3 regions of the Arthrobacter sp. 05N428_2 genome follow, and region 1 is predicted to be linked to each of the others. Evidence: riboswitches for the same ligand, from Rfam matches in the RefSeq annotation. Region 1 holds a riboswitch; each other region holds the start of a gene.

Region 1 (6,981 bases):
GTCCGCCCCTACGTGCGCTGGGCCGACGTCTTCTGCGAACGGGGCGCCTTCACCGAGGACCAATCCCGCCGCGTGCTCCAGGCCTGCCGGGACGCGGGGCTGGGACTGCGCGTGCACGGCAACCAGCTGGGGGAGGGCCCCGGAGTGCGGCTGGCGGTGGAATTCGGGGCCGCCAGCGTGGACCACGTCAACCACCTCTCCCGGGCGGACGTCCAGGCCCTGGCGGACAGCTGGTCCGGCTGGGAGGCAGCGGCCGGCGCAGGGGAGCGCGGCACCGTCGCGACCTGCCTGCCGGCCTGCGACCTGTCCACCCGGCAGCCGCTGGCGCCGGGCCGGGAACTGCTCGACGCCGGCGTCCAGCTGGCCCTCGCCTCCAACTGCAACCCCGGGACGTCCTACACCAGCTCGATGGCGTTCTGCGTCACGACGGCGGTGCTGCAGATGCGGCTCAGCGTGGACGAAGCCGTCCGCGCCGCGACGTACGGGGGCGCGCTGGCGCTGGGCCGGGAGTCCGGGAACGACGTCGACGGCGAGCGGGCGGTCGGCTCGATTGCCGTCGGCCACCGGGCGGACCTGCACCTACTCAACGCCCCGTCCGCCACCCACCTGGCGTACCGGCCGGGGATGCCCCTGACCCACGCCGTCTGGCGCGCCGGCGTCCGCGCCCGCTAGAACACCATCGGCGGGGCGTCCAGAACGGTCTCGTCCACCCGGCGGTCCTCCCACTGGCTGAACGGCTTGTCCAGTTCGTACTTGCCCAGCGGGGTGCGCAGTAGAGTACGGATCTCCGCATTGTCCGGGTTGTTCAGCGACTCGAAGTACTCCACCGACCAGTGGAACCAGCGCATGCAGTACAGCCGCATGGTCAGCCCGTGCGTCACAAACAACGCATTCGGCGGGTAGTCCGGCCTGGCCCAGTGCCGGTACAGGGTCTCCATGAAGGAGGAGATCCGGTCATAGACGTCGGAGCCGGATTCGCCCTCGCGGAAGCGGTAGAAGAAGTGCCCGTAGGCGTTGCGGAGCTCCTTCTGGTCCTCGATGTCGCCGGCGATCTGGAAGTTCGCCCAGTCCTGTTCGCGCAGCCGCGGCTCCTCGATCACGCGCTCGGTGAGGGAGCCCAGCCGGAGTGCCTCCAGGGTCTGGTAGGCCCGGAGGTAGGGGGAGACATAGACGCACACCTGTTGGCCGTCGAGCTCGCGCCGGAGCTGCTCGCCGGCCGCCGTGGCCTGTTCTACACCGAGCGGGGTTAGCGGGATCCGGTAGTCGGGCACCCGGTTGTAAATCGACGTGTCGGCATTGGCGGCGGACTGGCCATGCCGGATCATGAATATTTTCCCGGGCGCACTCACGCCCCCAGCATAGGCACTTGCAGTCAACTCCCTGAAACGGCAGGCAAGATAGAAGCATGTTGGTTCCCTCCCGCCGTCGGCTGCGGCTAGAAGTCTGGATCGTCCTGGGGCTGTCCCTGGGCCAGTCGGCGGTGTACTCGGTGGTGCAGTTGCTGGACAAGATGACCAGGGCGCCGCTGGCGCAGGGCACGTCGACGCTGAACCGCTCGCAGAGCAGCCGCGAATACTTCGACCTCACCTACCAGCTGCTGGACATCATCTTCGCCCTGGTCCCGGTGGTGCTGGTGATCTACTTCCTGACCGAACACCGGGCCGCCGGCCCCGCCGGCCCCGCCGACCCGGCCGGCGGCACTTTCACAGCCAGGACGGGCACCTCGGCGTTCCGGAAACTGGGCTTCAACTTCGCCCGTCCCGGCAAGGACCTGGTCCAGGGACTGGGCCTCGCCGCGCTGATCGGGATCCCGTCTTTGGGCCTCTACGCGGCCGGCCGGGCGCTGGGAATAACTACGGCGATCATCCCCAGCGCGTTGGACTCCTATTGGTGGACGGTGCCGGTGCTCATCCTCTCCGCGATCCGGCACGGGATCGTGGAGGAGGTGATCGTGGTGGGATACCTGCTGGACCGGCTCGGCAAGTTCGGCTGGGGCATGCCGCTGGCCATCTTCGCCAGCTCCATGCTGCGCGGCAGCTACCACCTGTACCAGGGCTTCGGGCCGTTCATCGGCAACGCCATCATGGGCGTCATTTTTGCCCTGATCTACACGCGCACCCGCCGGGTGATGCCGCTGGTGATCGCGCATGCGGTGTTGGACACCGTCGCCTTCGTCGGCTTCAGCCTTTTCGGCAAGGCGATCGGCCTGGGCTGAGTCGATGGACTGCCGGGCCAACCCGCCGGGTTAAAGGGTTTCGGCCGCCGGCGGCGGGTGGCATCATTGGCACCCGCTGCTGGCGGCCGAAGTTTGGTGGACCGAAGGCGTCAGATGGTGACGGCCCCGGAGGCGGTTTCGAAAGTGACGGACATGATTCCCGGCGTCCCGCGGGGGGCCAGCCAGTTGACAGCGACGTCCTCCAGCGGCTTCTCCACGGGGACGCCCAGCCACTCGGTGACGCGCTCGGCCGAGCCCGCGATGGTGAGTTCAGACATCTTGACGCTGCTCTCATACGCGTGGGAAGGGTGCAACGCGGGGTCGCCCTCCCATTTGAGCATGTAGGGGACCTGCGGATCCGCGATCAGGCCCAGGATGCCGATCTGCTTCCAGACCAGTTCGCGGCCGTCCGGGAACTTGCGGTTGCCATTGACGGCGGCGCGGCCCAGCCGCTCCTCGAAGGGGGCCAGGTCGTCAACCTCGACGCACCAGCCCATCCAGCCGCCGCCGGCGGCCGAGCGGGCGCGTACGGCCTGGCCGAACGGGGCCTTGTCCGAAGCGGGGTGGTCAAGGACCTCCACGACCTCCAGGTACTTGTGTCCGGCGAGCGGAATAATCATGTTGCGGGTCCCGAAACGGGGGTGTACCCCGCCCTTGACGGCTTCGACACCGAGGGCGGTCGCAATACGTTTGGTGGTGGCAGCCAAGCCATCTTGTTCACAGGCGTAAGAGACGTGATCCATGCGCATGCCATCATCTTGGCACTTTGTGATGGGGCTCTCAGCTTAGGGCATCCTAACCGTGATGGGATGTCATTTTCGCGGGCCGAGGGCGACGGGCGTCAGCCCGGTGCGGCACCACTTTCCGGCGCCCGCGGGCGCTTGGCGGGGCTGCACGTGGGGCGCGGCTTCATCTTCGTCATAAAGCTATCCAGACGCCCGGGGGCCTTCCTAGACTGAAGCCAGGTCATGAGCGCCAGCATCGAGCCCCGGCTTGCTGGCCGGCAACCCTCCTGCGCGGTGGGGTGCCCCGGGTGAAGACCTGGCCAACCGGCGTCCGCCGGAAGGCAAGCGCGGCGCCAGAGCCGGCCGGGCCCCAGGGCCACGGACGGCCTGTGCCCAGTCACAAGGAGCTCTCCAATGTCCAACGCCTGGTCCTTTGAAACCCGCCAGATCCACGCCGGCCAGGAGCCGGATTCAGCCACCGGAGCCCGGGCGCTCCCGATCTACCAGACGACGTCGTTCGTCTTCCCCAGTGCGGAAAGCGCGGCCAACCGCTTCGCCCTCGCCGAACTCGCCCCCATCTACACCCGGATCGGCAACCCCACCCAGGATGCGGTGGAGCAGCGGGTCGCGAGCCTTGAAGGCGGCCTCGGCGCACTCCTCCTGAGTTCGGGGCAGGCCGCCGAAACCTTCGCCATCCTCAACATCGCCGAAGCCGGGGACCACGTGGTCGCCAGCCCCAGCCTGTATGGCGGCACCTACAACCTGCTGGCGCACACACTGAAGAAGTTCGGCATCTCGGTGACCTTTGTGGAAGACCCGGACAACCTGGACCAGTGGCGGGACGCGGTGCAGCCGAACACCAAGCTGTTCTTCGGCGAGGTGGTCTCCAACCCGCGGCAGGACGTGCTGGACCTCGAAGGCGTCGCGGACGTGGCCCACCGGGCAGGGGTACCGCTGATCGTGGACAACACGCTCTCCACCCCCTACCTGATCCGGCCGATCGAATGGGGCGCCGACGTCGTGGTCCATTCGGCCACCAAGTACCTTGGCGGCCACGGCACCGCGATCGGCGGCGTGATCGTGGACTCCGGCAACTTCGACTTCGGCAAGGACCCCGAGCGCTTCCCCGGCTTCAACACCCCGGACCCCACGTACAACGGCCTGGTCTACGCCCGCGACCTCGGAGCCGACGGGGCGCTGGGCGCAAACCTCTCCTTCATCCTCAAGGCCCGCGTCCAGCTGCTGCGCGACCTCGGCTCGGCCGTCTCGCCGTTCAACGCCTTCCTCATCGCCCAGGGCATCGAGACACTGAGCCTGAGGGTGGAGCGCCATGTCGCCAACGCCGTCAAGGTGGCCGAATGGCTGGAGGCAAGGGACGACGTCGAATCCGTCGCATACGCCGGACTGCCGTCCAGCCCCTGGTACGAGCGCGGGCGCAAGTACGGCCCGAAGGGTACCGGCGCCGTCGTGGCCTTCAACATCGCCGGCGGAGCGGAGGCCGGCAAACGTTTCGTCGATGCCCTCGAACTCCATTCCCACGTGGCGAACATCGGTGACGTGCGGTCCCTGGTCATCCACCCGGCGTCGACCACGCACAGCCAGCTCTCGCCCGAACAGCAGACGGTTGCCGGGGTGAACCCCGGCCTGGTCCGGCTGTCAGTGGGGCTGGAACACATCGACGACATCGTCGCTGACCTTGACGCCGGCTTCCGGGCGGCCAAAACCGCCTGAGGTCACACAGCCGTCACAATCTTCGCGCTTGCCCGGCCGTGTTTCGTAGACTCGGGGCAGGTCATGAGTGCCAGCGACAGCCCCGGCTTGCTGGCCGGCAACCCTCCTCCTGCGGCGGGGTGCCCCGGGTGAAGACCTGGCCTGTCGGTCAGCTGACGGCGGGCAAGCGCAAAGATAGGTCCGCACATGACGATTGCCGCCGCCCGCACGGGTGCACCCGACAGCACAGCAACCAGCCGCGAAGCGACGGGCCATGACGTGACGGGCCACCAAACGACGAAAGGCACAGGGGCCGCGTCCGTCCCGGACGGGACGGTGCGCCACCACCGGATCGGCTCCCTGGCCCTTGAATCCGGCGCCACCCTGCCGGATGTCACGCTCGCCTACGAGACCTGGGGAACGCTCAATGCTGACGCCTCCAACGCGGTCTTGATCGAGCACGCCCTGACCGGAGACACCCATGTCACCCGGGGTGCCGGCGAGGAACCGGGCTGGTGGGAGCAGCTGGCTGGCCGCGGCGCGCCCGTGGACACGGACCGGTACTTCGTGGTTTCTATCAATATCCTTGGTGGCTGCTACGGCTCCACCGGGCCCTCGACGCCGGCACCGGACGGCAGGCCCTGGGGCTCGCGCTTCCCGCTGGTCACCCTCCGGGACAGCACCGCCGCCGAGGCCCGCCTCGCGGACGCCCTGGGGATCGGCAGCTGGCACGCCGTACTGGGCGGTTCCCTCGGGGGAGCGCGCGCCCTCGAATGGGCGGTCAGTTACCCGGAACGGGTCCGGCGTTGCGCCGTGATCTCGGTGGGTGCCAGCAGCACGGCCGAGCAGATTGCGTTCGCCCAGGCCCAGACCCTGGCCATCCGCCAGGACCCCAACTTCAACGGCGGCGACTACTACGGCGGCCCGGAACCGCATGCCGGTCTGGCCCTGGCCCGCCGGATCGCCCACATCACCTACCGTTCCGCCGCCGAACTGGACGGCCGCTTCGGGCGGAAGCCGCAGCCGGCCGAGGCCCCGCTCGAAGCCGGGTCGCTGGCCGGCCGGGGCCGCTACCAGGTGGAGAGCTACCTGGACCACCAGGGCAACAAACTCGTGCGCCGCTTCGATGCCAACAGCTACATCGCCATCACCGAGGCGCTGATGAGCCACGACATCAGCCGCGGCCGCGGAAGCCTTAAGAAGGCCCTCTCGAGGGCCACCGCTGAGTTCCTCGTGGCCGCCGTGGACTCGGACCGGCTGTACTTCCCGGCCCAGTCCCGTGAACTCGCCGACGCCCTGCCGGGAGACGTTCCGGTGCATGTGATCGAGGCTCCGATCGGCCATGACGGCTTCCTGACCGAGATCGGCCAGCTCAGCGATCAACTGCGGGAGAGCTTCTTCGGCTAGCCGGCGGCGTCGTCGGCTGTGCATTTTTGCAGACGGGCTCTGCGCGAATGGTCGTTGAGCCTGCGGCGATGGCAGTCCATACTCGTTGAGGATAAAAGCTGTGTGTCATAACTCACACAAGCGTCAGGTTCACAGGGGTGTCGACGGAGACATCGAAGGAGTCCCAATGAGTACGGAAAACGCCGCCGCGAGGCGCGCAGCAGAGCCCGAAGTCGAGTTGTCGGGTCTGAAGAAGGTAGTGGCGGCCTCGATGGCCGGCACGGTGGTTGAGTGGTACGAGTTCTTCCTCTACGCCTCCGCCGCCACCCTGGTGTTCGGCAAGATGTTCTTCCCCAACTCCGGCACGGAGCTGGACGGAATCCTTGCCGCCTTCCTGACCTACGCGGTCGGCTTCATCGCCCGCCCCATCGGCGGCATCGTGTTTGGCCACTTCGGTGACAAGTTCGGCCGCAAGCAGCTCCTGCAGCTCAGCATCATCCTGGTCGGCGTCTCGACCTTCCTGATGGGCTGCCTCCCGAGCTTTGCGCAGGTCGGCTACTGGGCACCGGCCCTGCTGGTGTTCCTCCGCTTCGCCCAGGGCTTCGCCGTCGGCGGCGAATGGGGCGGCGCCGTCCTCCTCGTCGCCGAGCACAGCCCCAGCAAGTCCCGCGGTTTCTGGGCCAGCTGGCCGCAGTCTGCCGTCCCGCTGGGCAACTTGCTCGCCACCGCCGTACTGTTCATCCTCTCCGCCGTGCTGTCCTCCGCGGACTTTCTGGGCTGGGGCTGGCGGGTTGCGTTCTGGCTGTCCGCCGTCATCGTGCTGATCGGCTACTACATCCGGACCAAGGTCCAGGATGCCCCGATCTTCCTGGAGGCACGCAAAGAGGTTGAAGAGGGCCAGAAGGGCTATGGCGTCGCCGAGGTCTTCCGCCGCTACCCCCGCGG
Region 2 (6,981 bases), on a different contig from region 1:
CGGCGCTCGTCCGTGGTCTCGGCGTCGGTGTCCAACGGCTTTCCGGTGCCGTCGGCCGCCACGGTCTCAGCGGCCGTTCGTTCCGCGACGATATCGCCGACGGCTGTATCGTCCACGGCTGTATCGTCCACGGTGGTGGACGCAGCAGCCCGCATTTCAGCAGCTGTCGTGGCGCGCTGGCCGTCGTCGTTGCCGGCGACATGGTGCATGGCCGCAGTGGCCGGATCCTTGGTGCTCATTGCGGTCAAGTCTACTGTCACCCGCGGACGCGCGCTCAAAGCTCCCGTCAGGGCCAAAGCCCACGGGTCGGCGGGAACAGCTTTCAGCTGCCCGATTTCACTCAGCAGAACCAAATCTCCGCCTTCCTTCATGCTCCAACTATGCGGGCTCTGCGCCACGTTTCGGCACTACCTGAACAACCCCGCACAATGGGCAAATATTCCGCAAAAGTGCAAGACTAGAACCGGTTCTCCCGCACAGCGTCCGCGGTTCACTCATCCAGGAGGAAACTCATGTCAGTTGTCCGCTTTCTCGCCCGCCCCATGCTCGCCTCCAGTTTCGTGCTCGCAGGCTTGGACAAGCTCCGGAATGCGGATGACACTGCCACCCAGTTGTCTCCCCTGCTGCGCCGTGCCGCTGATGCCCTGCCGTTCCAGACCGACGAGAAGGTCCTGGCCCGTGTGATCGGCGGGACGCAGGTTGGCGCAGGCGTCTGCTTCGCCCTCGGCAAGTCCGCCCGCCTCGCCGCCACAGTCCTGGCACTGATCTCCGCACTCAACGGCTTCGTCGAATGGCGCAGCGCGGATATCTCCTCCAAGGAGGGCCGCGACGCCCGGCGCAAGCGGCTCCTGAAGAACGTTTCCCTGACCGGAGGCGTGCTGCTGGCTTCGGTCGACACTGCCGGCAAGCCGGGGCTGGCCTGGCGTGCCGAGCACCTCGCTGCCGATGCCCGGAAGACCACCGCGCACCTGGCCTCCGACGCCCGGAAGACCACCGGCAAGAAACTGAAGAAAGCCGACAAGGCCGTCCGCAAGGCCGTCGACCACGCAGTCGGAGCCTAAGACGGCAATGACTGGCACCACCCCCGCCGCCACGGCCTCGTCCCTCCCGGCCGACGGCGGCCCGCTCTGGCGTGCGCCGTTCGCGGATCGTCCTGTCGACGCCACCGTCACCGTCCCGGGCTCCAAGTCGCTGACCAACCGGTACCTGATCCTGGCAGCCCTCGCGGACGGCCCGTCGCGGTTGCGGGCACCACTGCACTCCCGGGACTCGGCCTTGATGATCGGGGCCCTGCGGCAGCTGGGGGCGACCATTACCGAGGTGCCCGGCGACGGCGCCTACGGCCCGGACCTGGAAATCACCCCCGTTGACCTGGACGCCCCCACCACTGACACGGCCGTCGATTGCGGGCTGGCCGGCACGGTCATGCGCTTCGTGCCGCCGGTGGCAGCGCTGCACCGCGGCAGGACCCTGTTCGACGGCGACCCGCACGCCCGCAAACGCCCGATGGGCGCCATCATTGAGGCCCTGGCCGGCCTCGGCGTGGCGGTCGGCGCGCCCGACGGTGGCCCGGCGTCGTCCCTGCCGTTCACGGTCGAGGGCACGGGCGCGGTCCGCGGCGGTCACCTCGTAATCGATGCCAGCGCCTCATCCCAGTTTGTCTCGGCCCTGTTGCTGGCCGGTGCCCGCTTCACCGAGGGGCTCCATCTCGAACATGTCGGAAAGCCTGTACCGAGCCTGGACCACATTGCCATGACCGTGGCCGTGCTGCGCGAGGTGGGCGTCAGCATCGACGACTCCGTCGCCAACCACTGGATTGTTTCCCCGGCCCCGATCCCCGGCTTCGACCGGCGGATCGAGCAGGATCTGTCCAACGCCGGCCCCTTCCTGGCCGCGGCCCTCGCCACCGGCGGAACCGTCCGCATTCCCAACTGGCCGGCGCAGACCACCCAGGTCGGCGACCTCTGGCGCAGTATCCTCGCGACCATGGGCGCCAGCGTCAGCTTCGCGGACGGGACCCTGACCGTCACCGGCGGCCCGGAGATCAAGGGCGCCACCTTCGCCGAGACCAGCGAACTCGCGCCCACCGTCGCCGCCCTGTGTGCCCTCGCCACGACTCCCTCGACGCTCACCGGCATCGCCCACCTGCGCGGCCACGAAACTGACCGGCTCGCGGCCCTCGCGGCCGAGATCAACCGCCTGGGCGGGGATGTCGAAGAAACCGCCGACGGACTCCGCATCCGGCCCGCCGCCCTGCACGGCGGCGTCGTGCACAGCTACGCGGACCACCGCATGGCCACGGCCGGCGCCATCCTCGGGCTCGCCGTGCCCGGCGTGGAGGTCGAGGACATCGCCACGACCGCCAAAACCATGCCCGACTTCCCACAACTGTGGGCAGCCATGCTCGGCCAGGGAACCACCGCACAGAAGGACGCCGCAGTTGGCCCGCAGCACTGACTCCTGGGACGAGTCCGACGTCCGCATCAGGCCCAACAAGAAGGGCTCCCGGCCCCGCACCAAGGATCGGCCCAGCCATGACGACGCCGTCACCGGGCGGATCATCACCGTGGACCGCGGCCGCTACACCGCCGTCGTGGGCGAAGGCACCGAAGATGAACGCACGGTCATCGCCGCCCGCGCCCGGGAATTGCGCCGCAATCCGGTGGTCGCCGGGGATTTCGTCTCGCTCGTCGGCGACGTGAGCGGCGAGACCGACTCGCTGGCGCGGCTGGTCAAGATCCAGGACCGCAGGACCCTGCTGCGCCGCAGCGCCGACGACACGGACCCGATCGAACGTGCCGTCGTCGCGAACGCCGACCAGCTCGTCGTCGTCGTGGCCGCGGCGAACCCGGAACCGCGCACCGGCTTCATCGACCGCGCCCTGGTGGCCGCCTACGACGCCGGGATCGAGCCGCTGCTGCTTGTCACCAAGGCGGACGTCAAAGACCCCGCCGAACTCCTCGCCAACTACGAGCACCTCGACTTTCCGGTGATCATATCCAGGACTGCGGATTCGGCCGCGTCCGGCATCGACGCCCGCTCCGACGACGGCCTGTCTGCCCGGCTGGACAAGGCCGCGGTCTCGCAGCTGCGGGCCTGCCTGGACGGCAAGGTCACTGTCATGCTGGGCCACTCCGGCGTCGGCAAGTCCACCATGGTGAACGCGCTGACCGGGGCCGAACGGGCCACCGGCGGCGTCAACGCGGTCACCGGCCGTGGCCGCCACACGTCCTCCTCCGCGCTGGCGCTGAAGGTCAACGACGCACCCGCAGGCAGCTGGATCATCGATACCCCGGGCATCCGTTCCTTCGGGCTGGCCCACGTGGACCCGGACCGGATTCTGCGCTCCTTCCCGGATCTGGCGCCCGGCACCGAGGACTGCGAGCGGGGCTGCAAGCACGACGCGGCGGCGGTCAACTGTGGGGTGGACGCGTGGGTGCTGTCCGGCCACGCCGGGCCGTCCGGTCCGGCCCGGCTCGCGTCGCTGCGCCGGCTGCTCGGCACCGATCCGCGGATGGAAGCCCAGGAATCCAAGGAACTCGGAAGCGTCTCCTAACAACACATCGCCACAGCTTCTCCGCGGCGGGCGGCGACGTGGCCTCCCCGTCCGCGGCCGGTTTTGACGGTAGTTTGGAACCATGAGTCAACCCGCTTCGAGCTACAACGATGACCTGCGCCTTGCCCATGTACTGGCAGATTCCGTGGATTCCCAGACCATGAGCCGCTTCAAGGCGCTCGACCTTCGGATCGAGACGAAGCCGGACCTCACCCCGGTGACAGACGCCGACAAGTCCGCCGAGGAGGCCATCCGCGGCCAGCTGTCCCGGTCCCGCCCGCGTGACGCCGTCCTCGGCGAGGAGTTCGGCAGCTCCGGCCACGGCTCGCGCCGCTGGATCATCGACCCGATCGACGGCACCAAGAACTTCGTCCGCGGCGTCCCCGTCTGGGCCACCCTGATCGCCCTCGTTGATGAGGGCGAACCCGTGGTCGGCGTCGTCAGCGCACCGGCGCTGGGCAAGCGCTGGTGGGCTGCCAAGGGCGCCGGCGCGTACATGGGCCGCTCGCTGGCGGCCGCCACCCGGCTGAAGGTCTCCAACGTGTCCCGGCTCGCGGACGCGTCGCTGTCCTACTCGAGCCTGGGCGGCTGGAAGCAGCGCGGGAACCTTGACGAGTTCCTCGGCCTGACCGAGGAAGTCTGGCGCACCCGCGCCTACGGCGATTTCTGGTCCTACTGCCTCGTAGCCGAAGGCGCTGTCGACATCGCCTGCGAGCCCGAACTCAACCTCTACGACATGGCGGCCCTGGTTCCAATCGTGACGGAGGCCGGCGGCCGCTTCACCTCGCTTGAGGGCGAGGATGGCCCCTTTGGCGGCAACGCGCTGGCCACCAACTCGATCCTGCACTCGGAGGTCCTCAAGCGCCTGAACCCGGGACTCGACGACCTGCTTTGAGGGACCGTGCCGCGGGCGGGACCGGCGGCCGGATGGCGTAACACACTGCAACACACTGCGGCCATCCTTTTCCGTGCGGCGGCCATGTCCTAGGCTCGACACAGGTCACGAGTGCCAGCGCTAAACCCCGGTTTGCTGGCCGGCAACCCTCCATTCGCGGCGGGGTGCCCCGGGTGACGACCTGGCCGGTCCGGAGCGGACACGGCAAGCGCGGATCCCCTGTCAGCGGGGTCCTTTTCGAGCGAGGTCCCATGACGACTGCCACCATCCCCACCCACCCCGCCGGCCCGGAACTTTCGGAGACACGCTTCGACGCCGGCCGCCGGCCGCTGTCTGCGGTCTCCGGTGCCGAAATCCTGGCCCCGCTGATCCGGGGCGGCGAGGTCCGCTACGCGAACCTGGACTACGGCGCCTCGGCCCCGGCACTCTCCGTGGTTTCCGCCTACCTGAACGAAATCCTGCCGTACTACGCCAGCGTCCACCGGGGCGCGGGGTACGCGTCCCAGCTGAGCACCTCGGTGTACGAAAATGCCCGCAACATCGTCCGCGGCTTTGTCGGCGGCCGTCCGGACGATTCGGTGATCTTCACCCGGAACACGACCGACTCGCTGAACCTGCTGGCCGGCTGCCTGCCTGTCGCCGGCGGCCGGCACACGGGCGAGGTGCTTTACCTGGACATCGAGCACCACGCCAACCTGCTGCCCTGGCAGGGCGTCCCGCACCGCAGCGTCGTGGCGGCCCCCACGCTGGCCCTCACCCTGGCGCGGCTCCGGACGGAACTCGCCCGGGGCGGGGTAAACCTGCTGGCCGTCACCGGCGCCTCCAACGTCACCGGCGAAATCCTGCCGATCCGTGAGCTGGCTGCCCTCGCGCACGAATTCGGCGCCCGGATCGCGGTCGACGCCGCCCAGCTGGCCCCGCACCGCCGCATCAACATCGCCGCGGACGACGTCGACTACCTTGCCTTCTCCGGCCACAAGCTCTACGCCCCGTTCGGCGCCGGTGTACTGGTGGGCCGGCCGGACTGGCTCGACGCCGGAACGCCGCACCTGGCCGGCGGCGGTGCGGTGCGGGACGCCCGGTTGGACAGCGTGAGCTGGACCACCGGGCCGGCCCGCCACGAGGCCGGGTCCCCGAACGTCCTCGGCGCCGCCGCGCTGGCCCGTGCCGGCCAGGTGATCGAGGCACTCGACGAGCAGCAGTGGCACGCCCATGAAGATGCCATCCGCACCTTCCTGGTCGAGGGGCTGGGACAGATCGACGGCGTGAGCGTGCACCACATCTTCGAGGACACCGCCCTGTCGGCGGGCCCGGGGACGATCGGCGTCGTGAACTTCTCGGTCGCCGGTTACGACGCCGGCCTGGTCGCCGCGTATCTGTCCGCGGAACACGGAATCGGCCTGCGCGACGGCCGGTTCTGCGCGCACCCGCTGCTGAAGCGGCTCGGGCTGCCCGCGGGGTCGCTGCGCGCCAGCCTTGGCCTGGGGTCCCGGCTCGATGACGCCCGGCGGCTGCTCGACGGGCTGCAGGAGCTGCGGCGGAACGGCCTCGGCTGGGACTATGTCGTCGACGCCGGCCGCTGGGTGCCGGCCAACGACACCCGCAGCTACCCGCAGTGGGCACCCAACACGCCGGGCACGGCCGGCGCCGCCCCCTGCACCCTCGACTAGCACACCAGGCCGGCACCGGGAGCTGGGGCACCGCCGCCTGCTGCGTGCGGTAAATTCGGTAGGTATCCAGCTTCAGCTGCCGAAGGAGAGCGCACGTGGCACGCGGCGGCCCCAAATTGCACCATGACCGGCGGCGCGAGCTCGGCCGGAGCTTCCAGGACGGCGGCGAGCATTACGACCGGGTCCGGCCCGGCTACCCGGAGGACTCGGCCGACTGGCTGGTCCCGGCCGCGGCCCGCGACGCCGTCGATCTGGGGGCCGGCACCGGAAAGTTCACGGCGCTGTTGGTTGAACGGGGGCTGCGCACGGTCGCCGTCGATCCGTCCCTGGACATGCTCGAGCAGCTGCGCCGGGCCCTGCCGGGCGTCACCGCCGTCGAAGGCACCGCCGAACACACTGGCCTGGCCGCGCAGTCGTACGACCTAGTTACCGTGGCGCAGGCCTGGCACTGGTGCGATCCGCTCCTGGCCAGCACCGAAGTGGCGCGGATCCTGCGCCCGCACGGGGTTCTGGGCCTGATCTGGAACCAGCTCGACACCTCAGTCCCCTGGGTCCACCGGCTGTCCCGGATCATGCACGCCGGCGACGTCCACAAACCGCACTTCAAACCCCCGCTCGGCCCCGAATTCACCGGACTGGAGAGCCACCTGACCCGTTGGGAGGAGCCCGTGAGCACGCAGGACATCCTGGAACTGGCCAAGTCCCGCAGCTACTACCTGCGCGCCGGCGAGGACACCCGCGCCAAGGTGCTCGGCAACCTCGACTGGTACCTCCACGTGCACCTAGGGCATGGGGTCGGCGAGATTCTGCCGCTGCCCTACCTGACGCAGACCTGGCGCGCCGCCAAGGCCTGAGTACGC
Region 3 (6,981 bases), on a different contig from region 1:
GCTCGACGAAGGGCCCATCATCTCCCAGCAGGTGGTGGAGGTGGACCACACCTACGGCCCCGAGGACCTGGTGGCGGCCGGGCGGGACACCGAATGCAAGGCCTTATCCAATGCGGTCCGCTGGCACTGCGAAGGCCGCGTCATCCTGCAGGGCAACCGGACCGTGGTGCTGCGCTAGTTCCCGGTAGCGGGCGCTGAGAGCACCCGGTAGCCGGCGCGGCGTACCCGCCGGGTCAGTTCCGCGTCCACGCCTGCCGGGTCTTCCCGGAACGGCCCGACGTCCTCCAGCACGGATCGGCGGAAGGCCCGGATGTTGAGCGCCGGCATCCGGGCCCGCAGCCGGTTCAGCTTCGCCGGCCGCCGGTGCCCGCAGACCGCGCCGGTGCGCCTGTCGCCGAAACCCTGGAGCATCCGTTTGACAGTGTGCCGGGCCAGGATGCCGTCCGCGTCGACGAGCATCAGGACCTCGCCGGTGGCGTGCTGAAAGCCCAGGTTCAGGGCGGCAGCCTTACCGGCGCGGGCCTGCCGGACGACCTTGATCCGCAGGTCCGCGGCGGCCATAGCCAGCATGAGTTCGGCCGTGGTGTCGGCGGACCCGTCGTCGACCAGCACCACTTCGTAGCGGTCGTAGCTGGTGAGCTGGATGGACCGCACACAGTCCTCGATGTCGCCCGCCCGGTTGAAGGCGGGGACAATGATCGACACCGTGGGCCATTCGTCCAGCAGGGTGGGCGTGCCGCGTCGGCGGCGCAGCGCGGCGCTGACCTCAAACCGCAGCGACATTGGCATGCGTCGCCGGGCTCTGCCGGAAGGACGCCGGGTTGAAGGAAGGCAGCACGAAGGAGGCCAGGACGGCGTCGAGCAATTCGGGTGCGAGCGCGCTGTGGGCGCCGAACCGGGCGCTGACTTCGAGCACCACCGGGGTCCCGTCGGCGCGGCGCCGGACAACGACGCCGACCGGGCCGGTCAGGCCCAGCACGCGGACCGCCGCCATCGCTACATTCCCCACGTCGACGGCCTCTCCTGCCTCAGCCCGGCGGGCGCCCGCCGCGTTAGCCACCGCCCCTTGGGCCGCTTCCGTGTTCTCGACCACGACGACGAACGGCGCGGCGCTGTTGTGCGCCGGGGTGCCGAAAACCATCGGACCGTACTCAGTTCCCGGGATGAATTCCTGCACTATCTGGCCAGCCGGCAGATGGTGCCAGTCCACCTCCGCGCTGCCGTCGACGACGACCGCCCCGCGCCAGCCGCCCGCGACGCGGGGCCGGACGACCACCGGGCCGCCCAGGGCGTCCATGGCGGCGTCGGCGCTGGCGAAGTCCCTCGGCACGCCGAATCGGGGGACGGGCACACCGGCCGACTGCAGCTGCCAGGCGGTGTACAGCTTGTCGCCGGCGAGCGCCACAGGACCCGGTTCGCCGATGACGACGCGGACGTCGGGACCGAACCCGGCGCGGAACGCTGCCAGCTGCGGCAGTTCCTCGCTCACGGTGGGAATGACGAGGTTGACGTCTTCGGCGGCCACCAGCCGGCGGAGTGCAGAGACCAGTTCCGGGTCCGAGGCCCCTGGGACACGAACACCGGTGATGCCCGAGCCTGCCGGCAGCTCGCGGATGTCGGTGCCCAAGACGGGAATGCCCCGTTCTTTGAGCTGGGCCGCTATGGCGTGTCCCGCGGCGCCCCCGGCCCCGGTAACCAGCGCGCGGGGCTTCACAGGTGGCCCTCTTGATGAGACGTGAGCATAAGAATCCAATTCCTTTGCTGAAGTTCCGGCCGCCCCAGTGCTGCGCCGGACAAATTGGTGGATGGAGGTGCCCCCTCAGTAAAAGGGACGTTTCTATCGGATAGCCCGAGTAGGGGCTACCCGAATCTGCCCCGAGGGCCCCGCCGCGCGGCTCGGGCGCTACTGGGGTTGATCCGGGGGCTACCCGAGGCGCTGTCTTGGAATGCCGCAAGCCCGCGGACCGTGACCTCACATGACGCCGGCCCCGGTGCCGGGCGCCGTCGTAAGTGTTAGATTTTTTGTGAGTAATGAGCCCCGGCGACAAGCCCTGACTTGCCGGGCGGCAACCCTCCTTTCGCGGCGGGGTGCCTCAGGTGAAAACTCGGCAATCGACCATTCGAGCTGCAAGCGTGAGAGTAAGGAGACCCGTCATGCCCGACGCGTCCGCGCCCGCTGTGCCCGGCACAGCCGCCGCCCCGTCCCCGGCCGTTCCCGGTCCGGGCACAGAAAAACCACTGGCCTACCGGCTGTTCACCGGCCCCGATGACCGCAGCTTTTGCGAACGCATCTCGGCCGCACTGGCCGACGGCTACGTCCTGCACGGCAGCCCCGCCGTCACGTTCAACGGCAGCACCGTCATAGTGGCCCAGGCCGTCGTGCTGCCGGCGGCAGTCGCGGCCGGCAGCGGCGGCAGCGGCGGCTTCGACGGCGGCTTCGACGGCGGGGACCAGGCATGAGCTACGCCGGCGATCTGAGTCCGCGCCAGGCCTGGGCCAAACTTGGGGCCGGCGCGACCCTGGTGGACGTCCGCACCGCGGCGGAATGGGAGCAGATCGGCATTCCGGTCACCGCGTCCGCCGCCGACGGCCGCCGGGATCCGCTGTTCATCCAGTGGAGCCTCGCCGGCGGGACCCCCAACCCGAACTTCCTGGAGCAGCTCCGCCAGCAGGCGCCAGCGGCCGACGCCGAGCTCCTCTTCCTCTGCCGCTCCGGAGTGCGCTCTGTCGCCGCCGCCAACGCCGCCGCGGCCGCCGGCTTCACCGCCTACAACGTGCTGGAGGGCTTCGAGGGCCAACCGGACGAGACCGGCGCCCGGACTGTAAACGGCTGGAAGAACCGCGGCCTCCCCACCCACGGCGGAAGCACTAAATGAGCTTCAATCCCGACGCCCAGGGCTGGAGCCCGGAAACCCAGGCCGTCCGCGGCGGCCTCGACCGCACCGGGTTCCAGGAAACAACCGAGCCGATCTTCCTGAACTCCGGCTTCGTCTACGAATCCGCCGCCGCCGCGGAACGCGCCTTCACCGGCGAGGACGAGCGCTTCGTCTACTCCCGCTACGGGAACCCCTCCGTAGCCACCTTCCAGGAACGGCTCCGGCTCCTGGAAGGGACCGAGGCGTGCTTCGCCACGGCGTCGGGCATGTCCGCGGTCTTCACCGCGCTCGGGGCGCTGCTCGCGGCGGGCGACCGCGTGGTCGCGGCCCGGTCGCTCTTCGGATCCTGCTTCGTGATCCTGAACGAGATCCTGCCGCGCTGGGGGGTGGAGACGGTCTTCGTGGACGGCCCGGACCTCGAACAGTGGCGGGCGGCGCTGTCGGTGCCGACCACCGCGGTGTTCTTCGAGTCGCCGTCGAACCCGATGCAGGAGATCGTGGACATTGCGGCCGTGAGCGAACTGGCGCACGCCGCCGGCGCCACGGTGGTGGTCGACAACGTCTTCGCCACTCCCCTGCTGCAGCGTTGCGGCGAGCTCGGCGCCGACGTGGTCGTGTACTCCGGCACCAAGCACATCGACGGCCAGGGCCGGGTGCTCGGCGGCGCGATCCTGGGCACCAAGGAGTTCATCGAGGGCCCGGTCAGGCAGCTCATGCGCCACACCGGTCCGGCCCTATCCGCCTTCAACGCCTGGGTTTTAAGCAAGGGCCTGGAAACGATGGCCCTGCGGGTAAGCCATTCCTCGGCCTCCGCGCTGCGGCTGGCCCAATGGCTCGAGGAACAGCCGGCCGTGAGCTGGGTCAGGTACCCGCTGCTGGCGTCCCATCCGCAGTACGAGCTGGCCGCCCGGCAAATGAAGGCCGGCGGCACCGTGCTGACTCTCGAGCTTGCGCAGTCGCCCGGGCGCTCGGCGAAGGCCGCCGCCTTCGCGCTGCTGGATGCGTTGCGGATCATCGATATCTCCAACAACCTCGGCGATTCCAAGTCGCTGATCACCCATCCGGCCACCACCACCCACCGCGCCATGGGGCCCGCCGGGCGTGCCGCGATCGGCCTCAGCGACGGCGTCGTGCGCCTGTCGGTGGGCCTGGAGGACGTCGATGACCTGATCCGCGACCTGGGGCAGGCGCTCAAGCAGGTCTAGCCGCGGCCAGGCCTAGCCACGGCGCACCCGTGACAGCACCGGGGCCGGTTCCGCAGCAGTGTCGGCGTCGGCGCCGCGCAGCGTGACGCGCACGGCGTGGGCGACGACGGCGGCCAGGCCGGCGTCGTCGGCGGGGTTGTCCAGCCCCGGGGCGCGGAGTGCCTGCCGCTGCAGCTGTGAACCCGTACCGTTCGCCAGGATCCGGTCCACGCCGCGGCGGGCCAGCTCCAGTTCCCCCTGCTCGGCGAGGACGGGCGCCAGGAACTCCACCAGCGCGTGCACCACCTCGGCCGCCGGCGCCGGCCGGAAGCTCCCGAAGTCCAGCAGCTTGCCGCGCAAGCCGCAGTTGCTGGCCTGCCAAGCCGCCATCTTCAGCAGCACCGTGGGCACCGGAGCGGGATCCACGCCGTCGCGCCACTCCCGGCTGGCTGACTCCACGAGGGCGCGCACCAGCACGGCGATCAGCGCGGCATCCTCCGCGCGCAGGCAGACGTCCGCAACCCGGACCTCCACGGTGGGGTGATAGCGGGCCAGCCGGGCATCGAAATAGACCATGCCCTCGTCAAAGAGCACCCCGGTCTCCAGCAGCCGGGAAACGACGCGCCGGTACATTGCCACGCTGCCGAAGATCATGGAGGGCCCGGCCGCCGGCCAGCGGTTCCACGCCTGCGTGCGGTAGCTTTCGAAGCCGGTCACCGTACCGTTCCAGAACGGCGAGTTGGCGCTGATCGCAATCAACACCGCCAGTTTGTCGCGGATCCGGTCCAGGACTGCCACGCCTTCCTCAGGGGAGCCGATGCTGGTGTGGACGTGGAAGCCGCAGGTGAGCTGTTCCCGCACGGTGAGGCCGAAGCGTTGCTGCATGCTGGCATACCGCGGCTTGGGCGTCGTGTGGGTGGTGGATGCCCGGGGCGACGTGGCCAAGGCGGCCACCCGGGCGCCGAGGACGCGGGCGGCTTGGTCCGTGAAGGCGCGGGACTGCCGGATCTGATGGAGCAGCCCGCCGTAATCCAGGCACGGCGCCGTCTGGGTCTCAATCTGCTCCAGCTTGAGCTCGAAACTGAAGCTCGACTCTTCGTGAGCCGGTTCCGCCGCGGCGGACTGCTCGACGTCGGGCGCAGGCGCGCCGGACGTCGGGGACGGTTCGACGTCGGGCGCAGGCTTCAACCCGCGCAACAGCGCATCGGCCAGCGCCAACGGAACCCCGGTGGCGGGGTCCACGATCAGGAGCTCCTCCTCGACGCCAAAGGTGCGCATGCACCTATTGTCCTCAGCACCCGTCCCGGCGCGCTACCCCAACCCGAGGCTCAGGCGATTCAGTCTTGGAAATACTCGATCTTCGCGCCGATGGTGTTGAGCCGCTCGGCCAGGTCTTCGTAGCCGCGCTCGATCACGTAGATGTTGCGCAGTTCGGACACGCCCCGCGCGGCCAGCATGGCCAGCAGCAGGCATGCGGCCGGGCGCAGGGCCGGCGGGCAGCCGACTTCCGCCGCCCGCCACTTGGTGGGCCCGTTGACGTAGATCCGGTGCGGGTCCAGGAGCTGGACCTGGGCTCCGAGCTTATTCAGCTCGGTCAGGTAGATGGCCCGGTTCTCATACACCCAGTCGTGAATCATCGTCTGGCCGTGCGCGTTGGCGGCAATAACGGCGAAGAACGGCAGGTTGTCGATGTTCAGGCCGGGGAAGGGCATCGGGTGGATCTTGTCCTCGGGGGCCCGCAGGTCCGAGGGCTTGGTGGTGACGTCCACCAGCCTGGTGCGGCCGTTGCGGGCGACATATTCCGCGGAGACCTCCAGTTGCTGGCCCATCTGCTCGAGCGTGGCCAGTTCGATCTCCATGAACTCAATCGGGACCCGGCGGATCGTGACTTCCGAGTTGGTCACAATCCCGGCGGTGATCAGGCTCATTGCCTCGATCGGGTCCTCGGACGGAAAATACTCGACATCGGCGTCGATGGACGGGCGGCCGACGATTTTCAGCGTCGTGGTGCCCACGCCGTCGATCTGGACGCCCAGCATCTGCAGGTAGAAGCAGAGGTCCTGGACCATGTAATTGGGGCTGGCATTGCGGATAACCGTGCTGCCGCAGCGGTGGGCGGCGGCCATGATCGCGTTCTCGGTCACGGTGTCGCCGCGCTCGCTCAGCACAAAGGTCCGGTCGAGGCCGTCCGACGGCGGGGCCTGGACGCTGTAGAAACCGGACTTCGCCTCGACACTGAGTCCGAACTGCCGGAGCGCCTGCATGTGCGGCTGCACGGTGCGGGTGCCGAGGTCGCAGCCACCCGCGTAGGGCAGCCGGTACTGGCTGGACTCATCGAGCAACGGGCCCAGGAGCATGATGACGCTGCGGGTGCGGCGCGCGGCTTCGACATCCATCGAGTCGAGGTCCAGCACCGCGGGGCGGCGGATCTGCAGGTCGGTCGCGTTGAGCCACGTGCATTCGACGCCGATGCTGGTCAGTACCTCGACGATCCGGTTGACCTCCTCAATCCGTGCCAGCCGCCGCAGGACGGTGGTGCCGCGGTTGATGAGGCTGGCGCACAGCAGGGCGACGCCGGCGTTCTTGCTGCTGTTGACGTCCACCGCGCCAGAGAGGGTGCGGCCGCCCTCGACCCGGAGGTGGGTCATCTGCGGCCGGCCGACCTTGACGATGCTGCGGCCGAAGATCGATTCAAGCCGCTGGATCATTTTCAGGCTCAAGTTCTGCTTGCCCTGCTCCATCCGGGCGATCGCGCTCTGGCTGGTTCCCAGCTCGGCGGCCAGCCGTCCCTGGGTCCAGCCCTTCTCGCCGCGGGCATCCCGGAGCACGGCGCCAACGTATTCAGCAGTCTGTTGAGTCATAGTCAATAAATATCACGGATGAGCTATTCGCCCCCTCGGAGCGCGCCATTTGCAGTCAAG

What was found. A riboswitch is a leader RNA that binds a small molecule or an ion and turns the genes downstream of it on or off. The one in region 1 is predicted to bind S-adenosylmethionine.
Region 2: linked by a shared signal. The riboswitch ahead of AC1DGI_RS05205 (aminotransferase class V-fold PLP-dependent enzyme) and the one ahead of metX (homoserine O-acetyltransferase MetX) in region 1 are both predicted to bind S-adenosylmethionine.
Region 3: linked by a shared signal. The riboswitch ahead of AC1DGI_RS14715 (DUF1737 domain-containing protein) and the one ahead of metX (homoserine O-acetyltransferase MetX) in region 1 are both predicted to bind S-adenosylmethionine.

Annotation. Positions count from the first base shown of each region.
Region 1 covers NZ_JBFTMR010000005.1:108,208-115,188, reverse strand. The annotation lists gene hutI (imidazolonepropionase) at 1-672, shown strand, start outside; gene AC1DGI_RS07260 (histidine phosphatase family protein) at 669-1,325, opposite strand; gene AC1DGI_RS07255 (CPBP family intramembrane glutamic endopeptidase) at 1,406-2,215, shown strand; gene AC1DGI_RS07250 (VOC family protein) at 2,326-2,964, opposite strand; SAM riboswitch class IV at 3,180-3,294, shown strand; gene AC1DGI_RS07245 (bifunctional o-acetylhomoserine/o-acetylserine sulfhydrylase) at 3,355-4,671, shown strand; SAM riboswitch class IV at 4,731-4,846, shown strand; gene metX (homoserine O-acetyltransferase MetX) at 4,858-6,057, shown strand; gene AC1DGI_RS07235 (MFS transporter) at 6,224-6,981, shown strand, end outside.
Region 2 covers NZ_JBFTMR010000004.1:79,441-86,421, forward strand. The annotation lists gene AC1DGI_RS05180 (sigma-70 family RNA polymerase sigma factor) at 1-239, opposite strand, end outside; gene AC1DGI_RS05185 (DoxX family protein) at 513-1,061, shown strand; gene aroA (3-phosphoshikimate 1-carboxyvinyltransferase) at 1,069-2,457, shown strand; gene rsgA (ribosome small subunit-dependent GTPase A) at 2,441-3,556, shown strand; gene hisN (histidinol-phosphatase) at 3,639-4,451, shown strand; SAM riboswitch class IV at 4,555-4,668, shown strand; gene AC1DGI_RS05205 (aminotransferase class V-fold PLP-dependent enzyme) at 4,703-6,121, shown strand; gene AC1DGI_RS05210 (class I SAM-dependent methyltransferase) at 6,217-6,975, shown strand.
Region 3 covers NZ_JBFTMR010000014.1:33,548-40,528, forward strand. The annotation lists gene purU (formyltetrahydrofolate deformylase) at 1-178, shown strand, start outside; gene AC1DGI_RS14705 (glycosyltransferase family 2 protein) at 175-783, opposite strand; gene AC1DGI_RS14710 (ATP-grasp domain-containing protein) at 767-1,714, opposite strand; SAM riboswitch class IV at 2,028-2,140, shown strand; gene AC1DGI_RS14715 (DUF1737 domain-containing protein) at 2,155-2,460, shown strand; gene AC1DGI_RS14720 (rhodanese-like domain-containing protein) at 2,457-2,876, shown strand; gene AC1DGI_RS14725 (O-succinylhomoserine sulfhydrylase) at 2,873-4,081, shown strand; gene AC1DGI_RS14730 (glutamate--cysteine ligase 2) at 4,094-5,338, opposite strand; gene AC1DGI_RS14735 (UDP-N-acetylglucosamine 1-carboxyvinyltransferase) at 5,398-6,921, opposite strand.